Regions from separate parts of the Roseateles sp. PN1 genome, predicted to be linked through region 2. Evidence: riboswitches for the same ligand, from Rfam matches in the RefSeq annotation. Region 2 holds a riboswitch; the other holds the start of a gene.
The links. Region 2 has a riboswitch for cobalamin ahead of AABB87_RS15720 (TonB-dependent receptor). Riboswitches for the same ligand answer to the same signal wherever they lie in the genome.

Region 1 (3,403 bases), on a different contig from region 2:
CAGCAAATTAGCAATCATGCAAACGTCCTTCTATCGTCTTTCAAGCGCGGGCAGCCGGCCGTGGCGGCGGGCACAAGTCCGCAAGGATAATCCCACCCCATGATTCGACTCTTTGTTGGCCTCGGCAATCCGGGCACTGAATATGAAGACACCCGCCATAACGCGGGTTTCTGGTGGATTGACACCCTGGCGCGCAAGCTCGGCACCTCGCTGCAGGTGGAGCGCAATTACTACGGCCTGGTCGCACGGGTCAACACCGCGCCCGGCGCAGCCGGACCGATCTGGTTGCTGCAGCCCATGACCTATATGAACCTGTCCGGCAAGTCGGTGGCCGCACTGGCGCGGTTCTTCAAGATCGCACCGGAAGAAATCCTGGCCATCCACGATGAGCTGGATCTCTTGCCCGGCGAGATGAAGTTCAAGCAAGGCGGCGGCAATGGCGGCCACAACGGCTTGAAAGACATGCAGGCCCAGCTGGGCAGCGCCAATTTCTGGCGCTTGCGCCTCGGCATTGGTCACCCCGGCCATAAGGCTGAAGTGGCCAACTATGTGCTGCGCAAACCACCACTGGCCGAGCGCCAGGCGGTGGAAGACTGCATCGCGAAATCGCTTGATGCGGTGGACTTGCTGCTTAAGGGCGAGATGGACAAGGCACTGACCAAGATCCACGCCAAGCCGCCTCGGCCGAAGCCACCCAAGCCGCCCAAACCTGCTGAGGCCGCTGAGCTAGGAGTCACCCTCAAAGCTGCGGATGGCGCGCTTGAAACAAGCCCCCTCGCAAGCGCAGAATCAGGGCCTGCCCAGGATCACAAACCCAGCCCGTGAACCGCTTTGCCAGCCTCTTGCTCTGCCCGCTGCTAGCCCTGTTCGGGCTGGCACTGGGTCTGCAGCAAACGGCGCAGGCGCAAACCCAAATCAAGACCACCGGCCTCTATCGCTGCGGGCCGGAGGGACGCGAATTGCGCGACTCCCCCTGCCCCGGCAAGCCCGACACCGCGCCCTCCCCGCTGAGCTACGACCAGCCCCAGGCCGCGCAAACGCAAGCCGCCAAAGCACAGGCGCAACAACAAGCCCGGCAGGCCGACCAAATGGAGCAGGCCCGGCTGCGCCAGGAAGCCCAAGACTTGCAGCGCAATGCCAATCCAGCAGGCATTGATGGGCTCAAGGGCATCGCCCAAGCCGAGCCAACTGCCAGCGCGCCCAAGTCCGTTGCGCACAAGCATCCAGACAAGCGCAAGGCGCCAAAAGCGGGCAAGCCAGCCAAACCGGCGAAAACAGTGCCCGGCAGCAAGTAGAATCAAAGGCTGTTGGTGCTCGCACCGCCCTTCATGGCGGTGCAGTTAAACGGGAATCAGGAAGTTAAGCCGCCACGCGGCAAGACCAACCTGAGCTGTCCCCGCAACGGTAAGTGAACGAGGCATGCTTCGACAGATGCCTCAAGCCCTGGACTCAATCCACTGGCGCCGATTCTGCAAAGAAGAGGTGCTGGGAAGGACTCAGCGGTATGTTCACCAGCCCGGATACCGGCCAACAAGGTGATGGATCGCCGCAGCCATGTCTGCATCGATGCATCGATTTCAGTACGCGTAGCGGGTGAGTTGCGCGTCTGGCCCTTGCTGTGTTCCCTGTTTTCTTTCATGCAAACCACTTCTTTCCGGCCCTCGGCCCGCTTGGCGTTCGCCCCTGCCTGCCTGCGCCGTTTCGCGCCTCTGTCTCTGGCCACTGCTGCTGCGCTCTCTGGCCTGTCCGGCCAGGCCCTGGCCCAACAAGCCGGCCCCGGCCCCAACAAGCTTGACTCGGTGGTAGTGACCGCCTCGCGCACACCGCTACGCCTCGGTGATGTCAGCGCCGACCTGACCGTCATCACCCGCGCCGACATCGACCGCCAAGGCTTCGGCGACCTGGCAGATCTGCTGCGCAACGCCGGCTGCGTCGAGTTCACTCGCAACGGCAACCCGGCCTCGACCACCTCGGTCTTCCTGCGCGGCGCCGATTCACGCCACACCCTGGTGTTGATCGACGGCGTGCGCATGGACAGCCAAAGCACCGGCGGCGCGCCGTGGGAAACCATCCCGCTCTCGCAAGTCGAGCGCATCGAAGTGCTGAAAGGCCCGGCCAGCGCGCTCTACGGCTCCGACGCCGTCGGCGGTGTGGTGCAGATCTTCACCCGCAAGGGCGCCAAGAAGTTGGCCCTTGAGCTGAGCGGCGGCATTGGCAATTTGGGCACGGCCCGCCTGGGTGCCTCGGTGAGCGGCACGGCCGGCGTGTTCGACTACGCCCTCAATGTGGGCGGCGAGCGCAGCGACGGCTTCAACACCATCGCCAACCCAAAAAACAGCAACTACCACCCCGACATCGACGGCTGGAACAAGCACAACGCCAGCCTGCGCCTTGGCGCGCAGCTGAACACCGCGCATCGCCTGGAGCTGATGGCCTTGCAAAGCCATACCGACGGCCAGTACGACGCCTTCAAGTCCAAGGTCGATGACCATAGCCTGCAAGACACAAGCGCGGCACGCCTGAGCTGGCTCTCGACATGGAGCCAGGCCCTGCAAACGCGCCTCAGCGTGGCCCAGGCCAAGGCCGGTTACGAGACCCGCCCATCGCCCTACAAGACCGACACCCGGATTCGCACCGCCACCCTGGACGGTAGCTATCAGCTTGACGCACATCAGCAGATCAACTTCCTGGCCGAGCACAAGCAAGACCAGCTGGACAATAGCGGCCTGACCCAAGCCGCCACCGTGGGCAGCGCCGAGCGCACTCAAACCGGCTTGGCCCTGGGCTATTTGTGGACCGGCGCGGCCTTCGACGCCCAAGTCAACGCCCGCCACGACGACGACAGCCAGTTCGGCGGCGTCAACACCGGCACATTGGCCTTGGGCGTCAAGCTCAGCCCGGCCTGGCGCCTGGTTGGCTCGGTCGGCAATGCCTTCCGTGCGCCGACTCTGTACCAGAGCTTCAGCGACTACGGCCCCAAGCTGAGCATCCCTGGCGTCAAGGCGCTGGAGCCGGAGAAGGGCCGCAATGTGGAAGTCGGCATCAAGTTCGCCGCGGGTGATAGCGACGCCAGCGCCACCGTCTACCGCAACCACATCAACAATCTGATCGTCTACGGCGGCGCCGGCACCTGCAATAGCAGCTTTGGTTGCTATCAAAACGTCACCCGCGCCCAGCTCCAAGGCCTGAGCCTGGCCGCCAGCACCCAGCTGGTCGGCATCCAATGGCGCGCCAGCCTGGACCTGCAAGCGCCCAAGGACTTGGCCACCGGCAATATGCTGGCCCGCCGTGCCAGCAAGTTCGGCACGATCTCGGCGCAAACCCAGCTGGCTGGTTTCGACTTCGGCGCGGCGGTGTTTGCCTCCGGCCAACGCTTTGACGACGCCGCCAACAAACGCCCGCT
Region 2 (3,403 bases):
TGCTGGCGCGTTTGTAACCCAACTCCCACTGGCGGCCGGCGCTCAGCTGCCAATCGGCATTGCCCTTGGAGATGGTGGCGATATTGGCCACCGGGTCGGTCGCCACACCGGTGTTCAGGTAAACGGACTGATCCGCATCCAGTGCGTGCAACAGCCCCAAGCGCCAAGTCGTGGGCTGGAAGCTGGCGCTCCAATCGGGTCGGCTGGGTAGCAGAGCCTGGCGATCCACGCTCATGCGATCGGCCCGCAGGCCGGCGTGCAAGGTCCAGTCAGGCGCCAGCGTCAGCGCGGCCTCGGCGTAGGCGGAGTACTGGCGTGTTTGCGAGGCCTGACGTGGAACCAAGGGCCCCTCCTGCAGATAGCGGCCGGGCTGCGGGTTCAGCAGGGCCACGCGACTGGTCGTGTCGTACTCGTAGCCGTCATTGATATGGGTGAAGTTCAGGCCCTGGCCTTGCACGCCCAGCACCAGGCCCAACTCACGGCCCTGCAACTGGCTGCGCCCCTTCAGCTCCAGGCTACCACCGGCCTGGCGCAGGCGGTGGGCAATGCCCAAGTAACCGAGTCGGTCGACGGAGCGCCCATCTGCGGCCAGCGCGTACTCTTCCAAATTGCGCCACTGGCGATCGATAGTGAAGCGATGAAGCTCGCCCTCCAAACGCCAGTCCGACGGCAGCCTCCAGACGCCCTTCAGGCGCGCGCGGTCCTGCTGTACCCGCCAGAAAGCATCCTCCACGTTGTAGTTCTGCTCCCGCAAACGGGCATCGATGCGGCCCTCGCGCAGCGGTGTACCGAAGTAGGCGCTGTTGCGGTCGCGGTGCAAGTCCAGGATCGCGTCCAAATAGAAATCGGGGCTGGCCTGCCAGCGCAGGGTGCTCATCAGCTTGCGTTGGCGCCAGTCGCCGCGCGCCACAAAGCCCTCGCCGCCCTTGTCCAGCACGTCTAGGCGCAGGGCGAGTTGAGAATTCAAGGGCTGATTCAGGCCCAAGCCCACACGCCAGGCGCCGAAGCTGCCCACACCCGCCTCCGCATTGGCCGCGAACTCGAAGCGTGGCTGCTTGCGCAGCAGATTGATCACACCGCCCACCGCGCCATCGCCAAACAGCACCGAGGCCGGGCCCCGCAAGACCTCCACCCGCTCATAGCCGAAGCCATCTTGCGGCATGGACTGGGTACCCGAGGTGGTGGGCACGCGCACGCCGTCCTCGGCCTGAACGATGGAGTCATTGCCCGAGAAGCCTCGGCTTTGAAAGGTCGAGCCCGAGCCGGGCGAGCCCTGAAAACTCATGCCCACGGTGCGTTGCACCAGGTCGGCCGTGGCGGTCACGCCCTTCAGCGCTTGTTGATCAATCAGGACAATGTCGCTGCTGGCGGGCAGCTCCAAGCCGCTGAGACCCAGGCGCGAGGCGGTGCTTTGCCGGGCGCCTTGGCCCTCGGCCCTTTTGGCCTCGATCTGCACGGTTTGCAGGCGCTGAGCCTCGGCCTCGGGCTGCGCACTGGCTTGCGCCTGAGTGCTCAAAGAGGCCGTCAGCAAAATGGCGGCGGAAACTTGAATGGTGTGGTGTTGAACTTGCATGCTGAAGAAGAAAGTGCGCGCCACAAGCCTGGAAAGATGAACGCACGCAAGCCCACATGCTGGAGCGAAGAAATCGCCCAGCCAGCCCACATACGACGCCTTTCGCTCCCCGCTTTTGGCTCGCCGCTAATGGCCTGCAGCGCCCGTTTTTGGGGCGCGCAGGAGTTGTGCTCTGGCCGGTATCCGGGCTTGCGAGACTTGATGCGTCGTCTTCCCAGACCTCAAGAGTCCAGTGACTGGCGCCCCCGCATTTGGAGACCCCCTGACGCACCCACACTCGCCTACCGTTGCGGGGGCAGCCGAGGCTTGCGAGGCAGCGAATTCACGCGGCCTCTACCTCGTTCCCGTTTAACTCACACCATGCGGTCTGAGCACCTGAGCAGGATTCAATGGAATTTCTTGACTAGGCCTCGGCCTCCTCCGCCGCGTCGGCAGCGGCGGGCTCCAAAGGTTCATCCAAGGTGGCCTGGATATAGGCCTCGGGCAGGCGATGCTGGGCCGCCAGTTGCGCCAGGCTGGCACCGGCGGCGTAGTCGGCCTGCAAAGTCTCCAACCAACCCAGCAAGCCGGTGCTTAGGGATCGCCCCGCCTTCTCGCCCGCCAGCGTGCTGCCGCCCTCTTCCAGATCGTATTTATTGGCATAACCCCGCGGCGTCACCATCAAGCCGTGGCGCACAAAGGTATTGCTATTGCCGATCAGCACGGTGCTGAGCATGCCGATGTCGGCCTCGGCCATATGGTCCAGCGTGGTGAACTCGATGCGTTCACGCCTGCGGTAAGCGCTCTTGACGATGGCCACGGGCGTGTCGGGCCGACGGTGGCGCAAAAACAGGCGCTGGGCCTCAACGATCTGGCGGGTTCGGCGGCCGCTCTTGGGGTTGTAGAGCGCCACCACAAAGTCCGCGTAGGCCACCGCATCCAGGCGACGCGCAATCGTCGGCCAGGGGGTGAGCAGATCGCTCAAGGAGATGGAGCAAAAGTCGTGCGTAAGCGGCGCACCCACGCGCGAAGCGCAGCTGTTGATGGCACTGGCGCCCGGGATGATTTCGACTTGCACAGCATGATCTGGCGTCCAACCGGCCTGGAACAGCACCTCGTAGGTCGGCCCGGCCATGCCGTAGACACCCGCATCGCCGGACGAAATCAGGGCCACCTTCTTGCCGGACTCGGCCGCCTCCAGGGCGCTGATGGCGCGGTCCAGTTCCTCCGTCATGCTTTTGCGGATGATCTCCTTGCCTTCCAGCAGATCGGCCACCAGCTTGATATAGGTGACATAACCGATCACCACATCGGCCTCGGCAATCGCGTCGCGGGCGCGCTGGGTCATATGCTCCACGCTGCCCGGGCCAATGCCCACCAGCATGATCTTCCCAGCCTGGGCCAGGCTTGGTTCCTGTGGTTCTGTCATCGATTCATTCCTCTCGTCGATCCAGGGCGACCGAGACGGTGGCATTGCGGCCATCGGCGCCCTGGTATTTGAATTTTTCCAACAGCAAATCGCCCAGCCCGCCCTGCCCGAGCAACAAGGCCGCGGCCTCGCTGACTGAAGGGCTGCCTGTGAAGCGCCTCACCGTCTCGGACGGATTGGGCACCGTCACCTCCTCCAGCGCGGCCGCGCTGTAGAACTGCAGCGGCCAGCCGCGTTGCTCGGCTAGGCGCAGCAAGCCTTGTTCATCGGCCTTCAGATCAATGCTGGCCGCACCGCTGACCTGGCCAGGCAAGCAGCCCAAACTGGACAGGGCCTGGTCCACCGCATGAGCGAGCGTCTCCAGCGGCGTGCCGCGGTCGCAACCCAGGCCCAGGGTCAAGCGAGTGCCGAGCTTCATGCCT

Region 1: linked by a shared signal. The riboswitch ahead of AABB87_RS12900 (TonB-dependent receptor domain-containing protein) and the one ahead of AABB87_RS15720 (TonB-dependent receptor) in region 2 are both predicted to bind cobalamin.

Annotation. Positions count from the first base shown of each region.
Region 1 is NZ_JBCARA010000007.1:158,564-161,966, reverse strand. It holds gene AABB87_RS12915 (DUF1304 domain-containing protein) at 1-18, opposite strand, end outside; gene pth (aminoacyl-tRNA hydrolase) at 100-825, shown strand; gene AABB87_RS12905 (hypothetical protein) at 822-1,295, shown strand; cobalamin riboswitch at 1,292-1,546, shown strand; gene AABB87_RS12900 (TonB-dependent receptor domain-containing protein) at 1,638-3,403, shown strand, end outside.
Region 2 is NZ_JBCARA010000010.1:34,574-37,976, forward strand. It holds gene AABB87_RS15720 (TonB-dependent receptor) at 1-1,573, opposite strand, end outside; cobalamin riboswitch at 1,731-1,967, opposite strand; gene cobJ (precorrin-3B C(17)-methyltransferase) at 1,977-2,981, opposite strand; gene AABB87_RS15730 (cobalamin biosynthesis protein) at 2,986-3,399, opposite strand; gene AABB87_RS15735 (cobalamin biosynthesis central domain-containing protein) at 3,396-3,403, opposite strand, start outside.